4 regions of the Paracoccus broussonetiae genome follow, and region 3 is predicted to be linked to each of the others. Evidence: riboswitches for the same ligand, from Rfam matches in the RefSeq annotation. Region 3 holds a riboswitch; each other region holds the start of a gene.
What was found. Region 3 has a riboswitch for cobalamin ahead of RM190_RS17245 (energy-coupling factor ABC transporter permease). Riboswitches for the same ligand answer to the same signal wherever they lie in the genome.
Positions count from the first base shown of each region.

Region 1 (4,205 bases), 150 kb from region 3:
GCAGCCCATCGCCTGATTGAGGTCATGCAGCGCGATCACCACGGTCAGGGGCAGATCTTGGACCAACCGCAGCAGCGCAAGCTGATGGTGGATATCCAGATGGTTCGTCGGCTCGTCCAGAAGCAGGATGCGGGGCCGTTGCGCTAGCGCGCGCGCGATTTGCAGGCGCTGTCGCTCGCCGCCCGAAAGCGTGGCCCAAGCCCGGGCGGCCATGCTCTTCATGCCGACCGCCTGCAGCGCGTTGTCCACGATGGCAGCGTCGGCAGGGCCAAAGGGGGCCAGGGCCGAAAGCCAGGGCGTGCGCCCAAGCTCGACAACCTGACGGGCGGTCAGTGCCTCACCTGTCTCGGCCTGCTGCTCGACCATGGCAAGGCGGCGTGCGATTTCGCGTCGGGGCAACTTGCTCACGGGCTCGCCCCCCAATTCGACGATCCCCCTGGCGCGGCGGTCGAGCCCAGCGAGGAGACGCAGGAGCGTCGATTTTCCCGACCCGTTCGGGCCGATCAGGCCAAACGTCTCGCCCGCTGCGACCTGCAGATCGACGCCGTCGACGATGTTGCGGCCTTGCGCGTGCAGCGAGAGGTCGGTTGCACTGATCCTCATGCGCGACTCCGGTTGCGGATCAGGATCAGCGCGAATGCCGGTGCGCCGACCAGCGCGGTGACGACGCCGATGGGGACGACTTGACCGGGGATCAGCACGCGCGAGACCACATCCGCCGCGATCATGAAGACCGCTCCCGCCAGCGCCGAGGCCGGGACCAGCGCGCCATGCCGAGCCCCCACCAGAATGCGCATGGCATGAGGCACGACCAGTCCGACAAAGCCGATGGCCCCGACAAGGCTGACCATCACCGCGGTCATGAGCGTCACCGCCCCCAGCAGGACGACCATCACCCGTCGCACCGCGATCCCCAGCGAGGCAGCCGCACTCGCGCCGAAGCTGAAGGCGTCAAGCGCCCGGATATGCACCGCGCATGCCAGCAGCCCCGCCAGCGCCACCGGCACCGCCAGCGCCACATCCGGCCAGCGCACGCCCGAGAGATTGCCGAGCAGCCAGAACATGATGCCGCGCGCCTGCTCGGCATTGGCGGATTTGGCAATGAAGAAGCTGGTCAGCGCGTTGAAAAGCTGCGAGCCCGCAATCCCGGCAAGGACCAGCTGCGCCGATCCACCCCCCGCTGCGCGCGCGAGCGCCGCGACGATGCCGAAGGCGAGCGCGGCCCCCGCAAAGGCCCCGGCCGAGATGCCGATGGCCCCCGCGCCGACGCCCATGATCGTGACCGCGACCGCACCGGTCGAGGCCCCGGCCGAGACGCCGAGCAGATAGGGATCGGCAAGGGCATTGCGCACCAGCGTCTGCAGGACCAGCCCCGACAGCGCGAGCCCCGCGCCACAGGCCGCCGCGACCAGCGTGCGCGGCAGGCGGTAATTCCAGATGATGCCTGCGTCGATCGGATCGACGCCCGATGCTGCACCCCAAAGCTTCTGTGCGAGCACCGTCGCCACCTGCGACGGCGGCAGCGGCGTCTCGCCCAGAACCACGCCCACCAGAACGGCAAGGACAAGCACCGCCAGCCCCAGCGTCAGACGTAGGATCAGCCGCGACCGCCAAGCGGCGGCACAGGGGATGGCGGCCTCGGTCATTTCAGGCCGAACTTCGGCAGCGCCCCGGCCAGGGTCTCAAGCGCGTCGATATTGCGGATCGAGGGGTCCATCGCATGCGCGTCCAGCACGATGATGCGGTCATTCTTCACCGCATCCATCTGGCTGGTCACCGGATCGGATTTCAGGAAGCCGATCTTCTTTTCATAATCATCGGCCTCGAAACGGCGGCGGTCCATCTTCGCCACGACGATGACCGAGGGGTTGGCTCGCGCGATGGTCTCCCAGCTGACGACCGGCCATTCCTCGTCGCTATCGACGACGTTCTTCAGGCCAAGCGCATTCATCATGTAGGCTGGCGGACCCTTGCGACCGGCGACATAGGGGTCGATGTCCATCTCGGCCGAGGAGAACCAGAACACCGCCGAGGCATCCTTCAGCCCCAGCGCCTTGGCCTTGTCGATCGCGGCGGCCTCGCGCGACTTCAGATCGGTGATCAGCGCCTCGCCCTTGTCGGCCACATCGAAAATCTGCCCCAGGTCCGAGACACCGCGATAGATGCTCTCCATCGCATACATGTCGCTGCGCGTGCCGTCCGAGCCCTTGCTATTGTCCTTTCCGGTGCAATCCGAGGGCAGGATATAGGTCGGAATCCCGAGGTCCGAGAACTGCTCGCGGGTGGCGACGATGCCTTGCGGGCCGACATGCCATTCATATTGCACGGTCACGATGCCGGGACGCTTGGCGACGACGCTTTCGAAGCTCGGGTCATTGTCGGCCAGACGCTCGATCCCGGCGTTCGTTTCGCTGAACTCGGGCAAAATTTCCGTGAACCAGACCGAGGTGCCGGCGACCTTGTCGGCCAGACCCAGCGAATAAAGGATCTCGGTCGCGGCCTGACCCACGGTCACCGCGCTTTCCGGCGCCTCGTCGAAGGACAGACCGATGCCGCAATTCGATAGCTTCAACGGATATGAAGTTTCTGCCGCGGCGGGCAGCATGGCGGCGCCAGCGAGAAGAAGTCCGGTCAGGGTAGATTTCAGGAACATCTCAAGTCTCCGGTCTGGTTGCAGGCGAAGGGCTTGGGGAATGGCCATGGCAAAGCCGCGTCCGGATACGGAACGCAGCAACGAAGGACCGGACCGACAGTTCGGCAGGCATGAAGCATCTGGCACCTCCCCGGACACCCCGCCCGGATCGTTAGAGTTTCATCCGTCGGCAGGTCTCCTGACTGGCGGGTCATCGCGGGATGCGGCCTTCCCATGGCCCGTGGGCCACAGTGGCGTATTCGCATCCTGCTCGCCGCCTACAGTTGCGGGGGCAGTTCCGTTTCGAGGCGATTGCCCCAACGGATTCCCTTTCAATTCCTTTCGGAAACCGACGCGATCCTGTTAGCCAGAGAGCCGAAAGCACGCAAGTGACAATGTCTACGCCTCGCGCACGTCGCCTCAGCGTCAGGCACGTCGATTTTGCGGATGCGAAAGTGCAGACATACGATGCCGCAAGATTCGACCGTCTTATCCAGTCCGCGCAAGGAGAGCACATTGAATTCGTGATCTTCGATCAGACTGAGCTCTTCCTATCCCTATTCCGGACCAGTCGACCTCACCCGGCATCGCGCACAGAGCGGGGCCGAGGCTCCGGGTTCTTGAACCTGCCTGTCTCGGACGCATGTTCGCTTGACGGGGTCGAAACTAAGTCGATTTGGCTGGAACTTGCGCAGAGCTTCACACCTGCTGAAAACCGGACCTCGTCCGACCGGCGATATTGGGCTGCCTTCAAATGGCTCGGCGTTCCGCCGCTCTCTGGCACACCGGCGCAAGTCCACGATTGGGGCGGTCAACTCCACATGCTATCGGCCGACGGCGCAGCGCTCGGCACGTTGCAGACCGCTCTTAATCCCAATCGTCTTGGCTTGATGATGGCGACCGTAGCCACTGGCCCCGGCAGGATAGACATCGTCTATTTGGGGACAGCAGACATCTCCTAACCAAACGCGATAGCTCACACCGAAGTTGATCGTAAGGTGCGCCCAGCTGCATACAATTGGAAAGCAGATATAAATCGCGTCAGCCCTACTTATAGCGAATGACCGCAATGGGGCTAAAGCGGACATTCGAACAACCAGTTGCCGCTACACCTCAAGTCCGCTCCAGGGCCGGCTGAGGACGCTCAGGTCGAACAGCGAAAATAGTCCGCACAGGCGCGGGTCTTCTCCCAGATGAGAAGGCACGTGAATCAGTATGACGGTGAGCGGAGGCAGCCTCGGCCTCGAGGCTGGTAATGTGTGGCGAGCCATGCCTATGATCACAAATCGGTAAGTTTTCGTTCTCAATGAAGAACTTCGACATGAACGACGCCGGGCGCGATCAAAGATCCATACCGCTCATCGAGCGATGCCTGTCTGTTGACCTGGAAGTCGATCCGACCCGCGCGCTGACATTTGCATTTGCCGCGGTGCGTCACTCGGACGATCAGAAAATCCTGTTCAAGAAAGGTGACCGGGAAGCGGCGCTAGATCGGTTTGAATTTCTGGCAACCGAAGCGGACTTTCTGCTTGGCCACAACATCATCCGCCACGATCTGCCGCATCTGGTAGCG
Region 1 is NZ_JAVRQI010000014.1:164,702-168,906, reverse strand. It holds gene RM190_RS17995 (ABC transporter ATP-binding protein) at 1-603, opposite strand, end outside; gene RM190_RS17990 (FecCD family ABC transporter permease) at 600-1,646, opposite strand; gene RM190_RS17985 (ABC transporter substrate-binding protein) at 1,643-2,653, opposite strand; cobalamin riboswitch at 2,805-3,001, opposite strand; gene RM190_RS17980 (hypothetical protein) at 3,253-3,594, shown strand; gene RM190_RS17975 (RecQ family ATP-dependent DNA helicase) at 3,939-4,205, shown strand, end outside.
Region 1: it holds a riboswitch for cobalamin, as region 3 does, so the genes downstream of both, RM190_RS17985 (ABC transporter substrate-binding protein) here and RM190_RS17245 (energy-coupling factor ABC transporter permease) in region 3, are expected to answer to the same signal.

Region 2 (4,205 bases), on a different contig from region 3:
CCAGCCTTTGCAGCATCGCAAGGGTGACGGGGTTGGTGTAATCGCCCGCCAGCACAAGATCGGGGCGCAGCAGATAGATCTCTTCGGCGGTGCCGCCATTGGCGGGAAAGGCCCGCGCCTGATCCGCCATCGCTGAGGTCGAGGGATCGCCCGCATGGCGCGACACCGACACAAGCTGTCCCGGTCCCGCCAGCAGCATGGCCAGCTGATCGGTGCACAGGTTCATCGACACGACCCGTTGTGGGACATCGGCCCGCGCAAGAACGGCGCAAGGCAGCGCCAGCGCCAGCGCCAGAAGCCCGGACCTTACCATCGGGCCTGCAGCCCCGCATAAAGCGTGCGACCCTGCGAGGCAAAGCCCCAGACGTCCGAATATTCGCTGTCGAAAAGGTTCACGACCCGCCCTGTCACCCGCACCCGTTCGGTCAGGTCATAGCCCGCCGACAGGTTCACAAGGTTATAGGCCGGCAGTTCGGCCGTCGCATAGTCGCCGAAGAAGCGCGTGTCGAAATTGCCCGAGACGTGGCGGAAATCGGCGGTGACCTGGCCGCGGCCTTCCAGCACAGCAAGCGTGGCGGACAGTCCGAATTCGTTGCGCGGACGCCGGATTTCGATCGAGCCGTCGGGATTCTTTGCGTCCAGATAGGTATAGCTCAGCGCAAGGTCCAGGTTCGCGGTGGGTTTGATCCGGGCGCTGGCCTCGATCCCTTGGCGCGGGCTTTCTCCCGACTGGTTCACATAGCTGGCCCGGCCATCCGGGGCGGCGCCGTAGACATAGGTGATCTCGTCCTCAAGACGCTCGTTGAAATAGGTCACGTCGATGCTGCCCAATCCATTCGGCAGTTCGGCCTCGATCCCAAGGTCGAAGCCGCGGTTCTTCTCGGGGGCGAGAAAGGGATTGCCGACGCTGTAGGCGTCATTGGCGTAAAGCTCGAAGAACGAGGGATTGACCATCCCCGCCCCGGCCGAGGCATGAAGCCGGAATGGGCGATCTGGAATCTGCCAGGACAGGCCGATGTTCCAGCTGGTGAAGTCGTCGAAGACCCTGTTGTCGTCATGACGGATCCCGGCCTGCAGATCGATGCCATTGTCAAGGAACGCCCGGTACTCGACGGCCAGCGAGGTCATCTCGCGGTCGAAATCCGGCGCGGTCGAGGCCTCGTCCTTTTGCCCCTCGGCCATGACGTTCAGAAGGTGGTGGGCTTCGTCGACGGCAAGGCCGTCCAACCCGAAACTCAGCCGGTACTTCAGCTTGCGGGTTTCGCCCCGTGTCTCGTTTTCGCCCTGCAGGCTCTGCTTGAAGATGCTGTCCTGATATTCCAGGCGCTGCGTCAGCCGTCCGTCCAGCATCGACAGTTCGGCCCAGGTCGCGCCCTGGAATTCGTCCCGGTCGCCAAACAGGCCGGGATCGTCGACGACATATTCGTCGGTGGTGGTGGCGCTGTAATTTTCGGCATCATAGTCATAGGTTTCGGTCGCCCGCCGCAGTGTGGCACCCAGCCGCAGGTCGTCGGTCGCCTGGAACCAGCCGGACAGGCCGATCGTCTTGCGGGTCAGCCCGTCCTTTTCGCCGCCATCGCCCGACTGGTCGAACCCGTGGTCGTCCTTCGCGGACAGATTCACCGCCAGCCCGCCGCGAGATCCGTTCCGGCTGGCATAGGCCGAGGCAGAGGCACCGTTTCCAACCTCGACCGCGCCGCCATAGGACAGCCCCTCGCCGCCCTTTCGGGTGATGATGTTGATCACGCCAGCCGAGGCGTTCGATCCGTAATAGACTGATTGCGGGCCGCGCAGGACCTCGATCCGCTCGACATTGGCGGTTTCCAAACCGCTCAGGATGTACTCATCCGCTCCGCCCGTGGCCTCGATCCCGTCGATCAGGATCAGGGTGTGATCTGCTTCGCCGCCGCGGATGCGGACCTGGGTATGGGTCGATCCGGTGCTTGAAACCGAGACGCCCGGCACCGCGCGCAGGGCATCCTGGATGGTGGCGATGCCCCGCGCCTCGATCTCGTCCGAGGTGATGACGGTGAACGCGCGGCCATAGGCATCCCCGGCGATCGGCGCGAAGCCGGCCGAGAGGATGACCGGGTCCAGCGTCACCACATCCTGCGCGGGGGCGACGGCGGGCAGAAGGGTGGCGGTGACGGCGGTGGAAAACAGATGGCGCAACTTCATGCCTTGGCCTTTCCTGTGCAGGCCGGGGCCTGCCGCTGCAGATTGCCCGCGACGGGAACCGGGGTCCCTGCCACAGGCCGGTGATCTTCACCTCTGCGGAATGGCCGCTTTCACGGCGCGCCCCGCGCCGGAAATGGGTGAGTGCTGCGGCAGGTCTCCTGGCTTGCGGATCGCTGCTCGGGCCGGCCTTCCCGGGTGTTTCCCAGTGGCGTCGTCGGCCTTCGCTCACCGCCTACAGTTGCGGGGGCAGCCGCGGCATGGCCTTTCGGCGCACCGCATTCCCTTTTGATCCGACGGCAGTACCGCCGGAAACCGAAGCGTTCCTGTGTTGGCGCAGGATTGCGGGCTCTGTCAAGCAGACTTGCGGCACGGCTTTGGCGGCACCGGCAGTATCGCGGGTCCGCAAACGAAAACGGCCCGGAGAGACGATCTCCGGGCCGTGGTTTCTGGACGTGGCGCCTCAGTCCAGGCTGACATTCGCGGCCTTCACGACCGGCTCCCATTTCGCCATCTCGGCCTTGACGTGCTCGGCCAGTTCCTCGGGGCTGGAGGCGACGATGCTGGCCGAGAATTCGCCCATGCGGGCCACGACCGCCGGGTCGGCCATGGCCTCCAGCGCGGCCTTGTTCAACGCGGCAATGGCTTCGGGCGGGGTTCCGGCGGGCGCGAAAAGCGCGTTCCAGCTGTAGGTTTCATATCCCGGCAGCGTTTCGGCAATGGCCGGGATATCCGGGAACGAGGGCACGCGTTCCTTGGTCGTCACACCCAGCGCTCGCAGCTTGCCACTGGTGATATGGCCCGAGGAAGACGGCAGATTGTCGAAGATGATCGGCACCTGGTTGCCCAGAACATCAGTCAGCGCCGGACCCGAGCCCTTATAGGGGATATGCGTGATATCGACGCCAGCCATCGACTTGAACAACTCGCCCGACAGGTGCAGCGGTGTCCCGTTCCCCGACGAGGCATAGGCCAGCGGGTCTTTCTTCGCGAGGTCGATCAGCTCCTGCACAGTCTTGACCGGCAATTCCGGGTTCACCGCCAGCACGTTCGGGACCAGCACCAGAAGCGAGATCGGCGCGAAATCCGTGACCGGGTCATAGGGCTTCTGCTTCAGGATCAGCGGGTTCAGCGCATGGGTCGCGACCGTGCCCATCAGGATCGTGTAGCCGTCGGGATCGGCCTTGGCGACCTGCTGCGCGCCCAGACTGCCGCCTGCGCCGCCCACGTTCTGGACCACCACCTGCTGGCCAAGGGCCTGCCCCATCCGGTCGGCGACGATGCGCCCGACCACGTCGGTCGAGCCGCCGGCCGCGAAGGGGATCACCAGCGTGATCGGGCGGTCAGGGAACGCGGCGGCCGCGGCCCCGGCCAACCCTGCGGCCATTGCGGCGCCCAGAAGAAGGCGCCGGGTGATTTTCAGCATCATGTTTCTCCTCCCATTCTATCGCGACCTCAGGCGTCGCTTTCGGTAAAGACCTCGTCCCGGCGCTTGCGGATCTGGGGCAGGAAGACCAGCACCAGGATCGCGGCGGCCATCAGAAGCAGCGTGGCGCTGATCGGACGGGTGATGAAGGTGGTCGGATCGCCCCGTGACAGGATCATGGCCCGGCGCAGGTTCTCTTCCAGCAGGGGGCCAAGGACGAAGCCCAGAAGCAGCGGTGCGGGTTCGCAGCGAAGCTTGGTCATCGCGTAGCCGAGCAGCCCGAAGAACGCGACGGCGTAAAGGTCATAGGTGTTCGAGGCGACCGAATAGACCCCGATCGAACACATCGCCATGATGATCGGGAACAGCACGTAATAGGGCACGGTCAGCAGTTTGACCCACAGCCCGATCAGCGGCAGGTTCAGGACGACCAGCATCAGGTTCCCGATCCACATGCTGGCGATGATGCCCCAGAACAGCGCCGGTTGTTCGCTGACGACGTTCGGACCCGGTACGATGCCCTGGATGATCATCGCGCCGATCATCAGCGCCATGACCGGGTTCGCGGGAATGCCCAGCGTCAGCAGCGGAATGAAGCTGGTCT
Region 2 is NZ_JAVRQI010000013.1:153,865-158,069, reverse strand. It holds gene RM190_RS17065 (ABC transporter substrate-binding protein) at 1-313, opposite strand, end outside; gene RM190_RS17060 (TonB-dependent receptor plug domain-containing protein) at 307-2,178, opposite strand; cobalamin riboswitch at 2,310-2,510, opposite strand; gene RM190_RS17055 (Bug family tripartite tricarboxylate transporter substrate binding protein) at 2,639-3,601, opposite strand; gene RM190_RS17050 (tripartite tricarboxylate transporter permease) at 3,631-4,205, opposite strand, start outside.
Region 2: it holds a riboswitch for cobalamin, as region 3 does, so the genes downstream of both, RM190_RS17060 (TonB-dependent receptor plug domain-containing protein) here and RM190_RS17245 (energy-coupling factor ABC transporter permease) in region 3, are expected to answer to the same signal.

Region 3 (4,205 bases):
CGTCGCCAGTTCCACGGCCAGGTCCGCGATCCAATACGCCGGGCAAAGATCAAGCAGGGCCGAAGCAGTCACCATAGTCGCGCCGTCCAGCGGCAGGCGGGCCTGATCGCCCAGATCGCCCGGATGCAGGGTGATGCCGTCACCGGCCGGAATTCGGGCAAGCAGGTCGGGGTCGCTGTCCACCATGCGCCAGTGCGCGCCGCCCGGCAAAAGCCCCGACATGGCGCGCATCGTCGCCCCTGTGCCGCAGCCAAGATCCACGATCAGCGGGCATGGCCCGGCGGCAGTGGCGGCCTTTTGCAGCAGCGCGCCGTCGCGGGCCTGTCGGTCGGCCGGTTCGCGCAGGTCAAGCCATGTCGCGGGAAATGCCATGTCAGATCGCACCCTCATACCAGGCCGAGGCGAGATGGCTTTCCTGCAGCGTCACCCGCAGGCGCGCGATGCGACCTTGATCACCCAGCTCTCCGGCCCGGACAGAGGCCGCAATCCTGTCGAAGACGATCTGGCATAGGAACTCGGTCGTGGTGAATTTCCCCTGAAATTCCGGTACTTCGTCAAGGTTCTTGTAGCGCAGCGAGGCCAGCGCCGCGGCCAGCGCCTGACTGGCAAGGCCGATATCGACCACGACCCCGGTTTCGTCCAGCGTCTCGGCGCAGAAGGCCACGTCGACGGTATAGGTCGCTCCATGCATCGCCTGCGCCGGACCGAAGGCCGGGTGAGGCAGCGAATGGGCGATCATGATGTGGTCGCGGACTTCGACGGCGAACATGCGGCTCCTTTCCCGGTCAGTACCGGATGCGATGGCAAAGCGTGTCGGGATCGGCGAGGATGGCCGGAAAGGCCTGCGGCATCTGCCGAAAAGGGGTCTCGCCCGAAATCAGCAGATCAAGCCGGGGATCGTCCAGCAGCGCGATGGCCTTGGCCAGCCGACGGCCGTGGCTCCAGCGCGGGGCGCGGGCCGGGGGCAGGCCGCCGACCTGCGAGCTGACAAGGCGCAGCCGACGGCTGTGGAATGTCGCGCCCAGCGGCAGGGCAACCGGCCGGTCGCCGTGCCAACTTGCCTCGACCACGGTGGCATCCATGCCCGCCACGGCCAGCGCCCCCGCCAGTCCTTCGGCCGAGGCGCTGCAATTGATCGCGACATCCTGGTCCTGAGGCGCATTGCTGGGTGCGCAAAAGGTGCAACCCAGGGCCTCGGCCAAGGGACGCCGTGCGGACAGGGGGTCGATCATCACGACCTCTGCCCCCGGGAGCCGGGTGGCGAGTGCGCCGACCAACAGCCCGACAAGGCCCGCGCCGAAAATTGCAATCCTGTCCCCCGCCGCAGCCCCGCTGTCCCACAACACGTTCAGTGCGGTTTCCATGTTCGCTGCCAGCACCGCGCGGCCCGGCGGCACGGCATCCGGCAGGGGAAGAAGCTGCGCTTCGGGCAGACGAAACCGGTCCTGATGGGGAAAAAGCGCGAACACAGAACGCCCCGCCATAGCGCCCTCGGTCGCTTGCCCGACGGCGGCATAGCCGTATTTCACAGGAAAGGGGAAATCGCCTTCCTGAAATGGCGCGCGCATCCGCAAGGCCTCGTCGGGGGGCACCCGACCCTGAGAGATCAGCCGCTCGGTCCCGCGACTGATGCCGGAAAACTCGGTCTCGACAAGAACGCCGTGTCCCAGGGCGGCGGGCTGGATCCGGGCTTCACCCGGCGCGCTCCACCATAGGGCCAAGGCCGTCATCCCCGCGGGACCTGCGATGCGAAAGGCGGGAAGAAGCGGCGGGAAGGGGACATGTCATCCGGACCGGAATGGAGATTGGCCCCATAAAACGTCGGTTTGGCCCGATTTGTTCCCCCGAATCGGGCAGGACATCCGGTTTGCGGTTGACCCGGCCAAATCATGCCGGAATGTTGGCCGGGCACGAGGTGTCGACCGCAACACGGACGACATGGGAACAGGACGGGATATCCCGAATCCAACCGCCCCCGCGACTGTGAGCGGCGAGCCGAACCTGAACTGCCACTGTGACCTGCGGTCATGGGAAGGCGAGGCAAGGCTGCGACCCGCGAGTCAGGAGACCGACCTCGCGCCACATCGCAACCGCCGTCGGGGATGACGGTAAGGAGAAACGACCATGCATATCGAACCGGGCCTCGTCTCAGGGGCCAAGATCGTCCTGAGCTACGCCACAGCCGCAGCGGCTGGCGCCTATACGCTGAAACTGGCCGCCGCATCGCTGCGGGCCGAGGGGGCAGCCTCGCTTGCGCTGCGCTCAGCGCTGGCCACCGCCGCCGTCTTCGTCTTTTTCGAGGTGCTGCCGCATCACCCGGTCGGAGTGTCCGAGGTGCACCTGATCCTTGGATCGACGATCTTCCTGCTGTTCGGCGCGGCGCCCGCAGCCATCGGGCTGGCGCTGGGGCTGCTGATCCAGGGGATGTTCTTCGCCCCCTTCGACCTGCCGCAATACGGGATGAACGTGACAACGCTGCTGTTCCCGCTGTTCGCGGTGCGGGCGCTGGCCGCGCGCATCGTCGCGCCGGGAACGGCCTATGTCGATCTGAAGTATCGGCAGGCCCTGGCGCTATCCACTGCCTATCAGGGGGGTGTCGTGCTGTGGGTCGCCTTCTGGGCCGTCTATGGCGCAGGGGCGGGGGCCGGGAACCTGGCGGCGATCGCCAGCTTTGGCGCGGCCTATATGTTGGTGGTCGTGGTCGAGCCGCTGGCCGATCTTGCTGTGCTGGCTGTCGCCAAGGCGCTGAAGGGGCCAGCAGGGATCGCACGGGGCGCGGGCCCTGCGCTGTTCGTCACCCCAAGGCTGCACAATCCCGCGTGATCGACGGGCAAAGGGCGGGGCGGTTCAGCCCTGCCCACGCGCCAGCCGAAGCTGTTCGCGGTATCGGGTCTGGCTGTTCTTCAGATGGGTCCGCATGGCGCGGCGTGCCTCGTCCGGGTCGGCATTCTGGATGGCCGACAGGATCGCACCGTGTTCCTGCTCCAGCACGCGCGTGTAATCCGGCGGGGTCGAGATGTCGCCATCGCGGTGCAGCATCCGGCGCGGGATCATGGCGATGCCGATCAGGCTGAGCATCTCGCTGAATCGGGGATTGTTGGCCGCCTGTGCGATCGCCAGGTGAAAGGCGAAATCGGCATCGGCGGTAGGCTTGTCTTCGCGGGCAAGCGTGGTCAGGCGCTGGAACGCCTCGATGATGTCTTCCTCTTGCGCAGGAGAGCGGCGCTGCGCGGCAAGAGCGGCCGCGTCGCCTTCCAGCGCGGTGCGCAGTTCCAGGATCTCGATGATCGACGAGACGCGGTCGGTATCGATGTCGCGGAACTGGGGCGTGGTTTCCGCCGCGGCCAAGACAAAGACGCCCGCGCCCTGCTTCGGCTCGACAATGCCATCGGCCCGCAGGGCGGCGACGGCTTCACGGATGACCGTGCGGCTGACGCCGAAATCCTGCGTCAGCCGGGATTCCGAAGGCAGGCGGTCGCCCGCCTTGTAAACGCCCGACTGGATCTGGCGGCGCAATTCGTCGCGCACCGTGACCACCAGCGTTGCGCCGGGGGACGTGACGCCGTCTTCGGTTTTCATCCTTGGGCCCATTCCTTGTCCACCATGTCTGGCACCGGATAATCCCCCGCCGCCCCCGATTGAAGCCCCGAGGGACCGGGTCAGGCGCGCGGTTCGCCTTCCTTGTAGATCGGGAACTGCGTGAAGACGCCGCCCTGATATTTCATCAGCGGCGCATCGGCCGGCGGGCGTGGCGTGCTGGCGTCGATGCGGTCGCGGTATGCCTCGGCATTGTCCTTGGGGGTCCAGCCCAGCCAGTCCAGGTGGCTGTTGTCCCACCAGCTTGCGTCATTGGCCGAGGCGCCCCAGATCACCGGGCATCCGAGGCTGGGCACGGTAAAGACCGCGCGGATCAGCGACAGGAAATCCCCGCGCGAGAACCAGCTGGCCAGCATTCGGTGGTTTTCAGGCTCGGCCGTGCAGGATCCGATCCTGACCAGCGCGGTTTCCTGGCCGAACTTCTCGAAATACATGCGGGCGATCGCCTCTCCGAAGACCTTGGAGACGCCGTAAAGCCCGTCCGGTCGGAAGGGGACATCCGCGGTCAGCCGTTCCGTCTGCGGATAGAAGCCGATGGTGTGGTTCGAGCTGGCGAACAGGATGCGCGGCTGACCATGCGCGCGGGCAGCTTCGTAAAGGTTGTAAAG
Region 3 is NZ_JAVRQI010000014.1:13,904-18,108, forward strand. It holds gene RM190_RS17230 (class I SAM-dependent methyltransferase) at 1-372, opposite strand, end outside; gene RM190_RS17235 (6-pyruvoyl trahydropterin synthase family protein) at 374-769, opposite strand; gene RM190_RS17240 (zinc-dependent alcohol dehydrogenase) at 786-1,730, opposite strand; cobalamin riboswitch at 1,897-2,091, shown strand; gene RM190_RS17245 (energy-coupling factor ABC transporter permease) at 2,125-2,823, shown strand; gene RM190_RS17250 (FadR/GntR family transcriptional regulator) at 2,848-3,579, opposite strand; gene RM190_RS17255 (NAD-dependent epimerase/dehydratase family protein) at 3,660-4,205, opposite strand, start outside.

Region 4 (4,205 bases), on a different contig from region 3:
ACCAGCCCGCTTATCGGCAGTCGCAGATCATCGTCGCGGGCGACAATTTCGGCTGCGGGTCGTCGCGCGAACATGCGCCCTGGGCGCTGATGGATTTCGGCATCCGCTGCGTCATCTCGACCAGCTTCGCGGACATCTTCTTCAACAACTGCTTCAAGAACGGCATCCTTCCGATCGTCATGCCCAAGGAAGTCGTCGACGTGCTGATGGAAGACGCCCGCAAGGGGGCGAATGCCCGCATGACCGTCGATCTGGAAAATCAGGTCGTCACCACCTCGGACGGGCAAAGCTTCGCGTTCGAGGTCGACGCCTTCCGCAAGCATTGCATGCTGGAAGGGCTGGATGACATCGGCCTGACGATGGAGAAATCCGGCTCGATCGACAGCTTCGAGACCCAGATGGCCCAGAGCCTCCCTTGGGTCTAAGGGCGCTTGCCGGGGCGGTCCTTCTTGCCGCCCTGGGTTCCGCCACCGCGGCCGCGCCCCTGCGGATCGCCACGTTCAGCCCCGACCTGTCGCGAGACGGGCCAGGGCTTCTTTTGCGCGATCTTGGCCGCAAGGACGCCCAGATCGACGCGGTCGTCCGGGTGATCGCCGAAACCCGACCCGATATCCTGCTGCTGACCGGTTTCGACTGGGATCTGGACGGGCTGGCCTTGGCCGCCTTCCGCGCCCGGTTGTCGGCGGCTGGCGCGGATTATCCGCACAGTTTCTCGGCCCGCCCCAACGCGGGCATGCCCAGCGGGCTGGATCTGGACGGAAACGGCAGGGCCGGGACCGCCAATGACCGGCAGGGCTTTGGCCGCTTTTCCGGGCAGGGCGGCATGGCGATCCTGTCGCGTCACCCGATCGGCCCGGTCCTTGACCACTCGGCGTTCCTGTGGCGCGATCTGCCCGGCAATCTGATGCCCCCGGCCGCGCCCGAGGTGGCGGCCGTGCAGCGCCTGTCCTCGGCCGCACATTGGGACGCGACGCTGACCGTCGCGGGAAAGCCGCTGCACCTGCTGGCAATGGCGGCCTCGCCCCCGGTTTTCGACGGGCCCGAGGATCGCAACGGCAGGCGCAACCATGACGAGTTGGCCTTCTGGCTGGACCGGCTGCCCGGCGCGCCCTTCGTGCTGGCGGGCAAGCTGAACATCGACGCTGCCGACAGCGAGGGGCGCCCCGATGCGTTGGCCCGGATGATGGCGCGCGTGACCGATTCCCTGCCCGCAAGCGAAGGGGGCAGGGCTGCCGGCAGCGCGGGCGTGAACGCGGCTCAAAAGGGCGACCCGGCGCTGGATACCGGCGACTGGCCCGACGACAAGCCGCCCGGAAACCTGCGCGTCGATTACGTCCTGCCGCAAAAGGGCCTGAAGGTGCTTGGCTCGGGCGTATTCTGGCCCCCGACGGGCGAACTGGCGCAGGTGGCGCTGGCGGCCTCCAGCCATCGGCTGGTCTGGGTCGATATAGACTGGCCGCCCGCCGAGCGGTGAGCTGACCTAGAACTCGACCCCCGGCTGCGCCTTGATGCCCGCGCGGAAGGGATGCTTCACCGCCTCCATCTCGGTCACGAGATCGGCGGCCTCGATCAGGGCCGGATCGGCATTGCGCCCGGTCAGCACGACATGGGTCATCGGCGGCTTCTCACGTTGCAGGAAATCCAGCACCTCCCCCACCTGCAGATAGCCATAGCGGAGCGCGATGTTGATCTCGTCCAGCAGGACCATGCGGATGCGAGGGTCGCGGATCAGCTCTTGCGCCTTGTCCCAGCCCGCGCGCGCCGCAGCAATGTCGCGGTCCCGGTCCTGGGTTTCCCAGGTGAAGCCCTCGCCCATCGCGTGAAACTGGCACAGATCGCCGAAATGCCCGGTCAGCAACCGCCGCTCGCCCGTGTCCCATGCACCCTTGATGAACTGCACGACCGCGCAGGGCATGTCATGGGCGATGCAGCGCAGAATCATCCCGAAACCCGAGGACGACTTGCCCTTGCCCTTGCCGGTATGGACGATGACCAGCCCCTTTTCGCCGGTCTTGTCCTGCATCATCCGGTCTCGGGCGGCCTTGATCTGGGCCATCTTCTCGGAATGGCGGGTATTCCCTTCGGCTGACATCGCGACTCCCTTGCTTGACAAGTGCGGGCGCCCGGCGCACTTCTTTGCCTGCGCTGGTCCTGCCTTATGGCAGGCTAAGAGGGAATGCGACAGGCCTTGGCCTGGAAAGCAGCCGCCCCCGCGACCGTGACCGGAAAGGTCGCCCTATGCCACTGGCTTCGGCCGGGAAGGTGGGCCGACCGTTGGCGAAAGCCTGAATCCGCAAGCCGGGAGACCTGCCTGCGCCTTGTTTGACCGGCGGACGGGGTGTTCCTGCTTGGGTTCGTGGCACGAATCCCGTGCCCGCATACCCGCACCGCGCCCGCCACATGGAAATGAAGGGCGCATGGACGTTTCACTGCTTGTCTGCACCACCTGCCGCGCCGGCCAGCCGGTGCTGGATGGCCAGCCCGTCGCGGGCGCAAGGCTGCATGCGGCGCTGGACGGCGTGGCCCCGCCCCCGGGCGTCCGCATCATTCCCGTCGAATGCCTCTCGGCCTGCAACAGCGGCTCGGCCATCGCGCTCAGCGGGCCGGGCCGGTGGAGCTATGTCTATGGCCGGATGGAGATCGCGGACGTGCCCGAGATCCTTCAGGGCGCGGCCGCCTATGCCGCCAGCACCGACGGCATCGTGCCATGGCGCGACCGCGTCGCGATTTTCCGCAAGCGCAGTATCGCGCGCATTCCTCCGATTGGGTGAAAGATGACCGACCTGACCAAGACCCCCGTCACCGTGATCACAGGCTTCCTTGGCGCGGGCAAGACCACGCTGATCCGGCACCTGATGCAGAACCCGCAGGGCAAGCGGCTTGCCGTTCTGGTCAACGAATTCGGCACCGTGGGCGTCGACGGCGACATCCTGAAATCCTGCGCGGATGAAAGCTGCCCGGCCGAGAACATCGTCGAGCTGTCGAATGGCTGCATCTGCTGCACCGTCGCCGACGACTTCATCCCGACGCTGGAAGCGCTGATGGCCCTGCCCCGGAAGCCGGACCACATCCTGATCGAGACCTCGGGTCTGGCGCTGCCCAAGCCCTTGCTGAAGGCCTTCGACTGGCCCGCCATCCGTTCGCGCATCACCGTCGACGGCGTCATCGCCCTGGCCGATGCCGAGGCGGTGGCCGCGGGCCGCTTTGCCCCGGACGAGGACGCAGTGCAGGCCCAGCGCGCGGCGGATGAAAGCCTGGACCACGAAACGCCGCTGTCCGAGGTATTCGAGGACCAGATCGCCTGCGCCGATCTTGTCCTGCTGACCAAGGCCGATCTGGCGGGAGAGGCCGGCCTTACCGCCGCCCGCGCCGTGGTCGAGGCCGAGGCGCCGCGCAAGCTGCCGATTCTGCCCTTGTCCGAGGGTGTGATCGATCCGCGCGTGATCCTGGGCCTGAACGCCGCTGCCGAAGATGACCTGGATGCCCGCCCCAGCCACCATGACGGCGCGGATGACCACGAGCATGACGATTTCGACTCCGTCGTGATCGACCTGCCCGAGATCGCCGATCCCGCCGACCTGTCGGATCGGATCGCCCGGCTGGCGCGTGAACGGAACATCCTGCGGGTCAAGGGCCATGTCGCCGTCGCGGGCAAACCCATGCGCCTGCTGGTGCAGGCCGTGGGTGCGCGGGTCCGCCACCAGTTCGACCGCCCCTGGGGCGACAGCCCGCGCCAGTCGCGCCTTGTCGTCATTGCCGAACATGACGACATCGACGAAGCCGCGATCCGGCACATCCTGACGGCCTGACCCATGCATGTCGTCTTCCGCGAAAGCCGTGGGCTTGAGGAGACCGAGGTTCCGACGGACCCCGGCCAGACCTCGGCCGACATGGTCGTGCTGTCCTTTTCGGACAGCGACCTTGGTGCTTTCGCGGCAGGCTGGCATCGGGGCGGGCTGCCATCGCTTCGGCTGTGCAATCTTTCGGCCCTGCGCCATCCCCTGTCGGTCGACCAGTATTGCGAGACGGTTCTGTCCGGCGCACGCGCCGTTCTGGTCCGCCTGATCGGGGGCGAGGGGTATTGGCCCTATGGCATCGCCAGTCTTCAGGATCTTGCCCGGCGGCGGGGCATCGCGCTGGCCATCCTGCCCGGCGACGGGCACGAGGACGCCACCCTCGACCGCCTCTCGACCCTGCCGGTGCCG
Region 4 is NZ_JAVRQI010000001.1:414,953-419,157, forward strand. It holds gene leuD (3-isopropylmalate dehydratase small subunit) at 1-425, shown strand, start outside; gene RM190_RS02130 (endonuclease/exonuclease/phosphatase family protein) at 416-1,474, shown strand; gene cobO (cob(I)yrinic acid a,c-diamide adenosyltransferase) at 1,481-2,092, opposite strand; cobalamin riboswitch at 2,130-2,329, shown strand; gene RM190_RS02140 (DUF1636 domain-containing protein) at 2,418-2,771, shown strand; gene cobW (cobalamin biosynthesis protein CobW) at 2,775-3,809, shown strand; gene cobN (cobaltochelatase subunit CobN) at 3,813-4,205, shown strand, end outside.
Region 4: it holds a riboswitch for cobalamin, as region 3 does, so the genes downstream of both, RM190_RS02140 (DUF1636 domain-containing protein) here and RM190_RS17245 (energy-coupling factor ABC transporter permease) in region 3, are expected to answer to the same signal.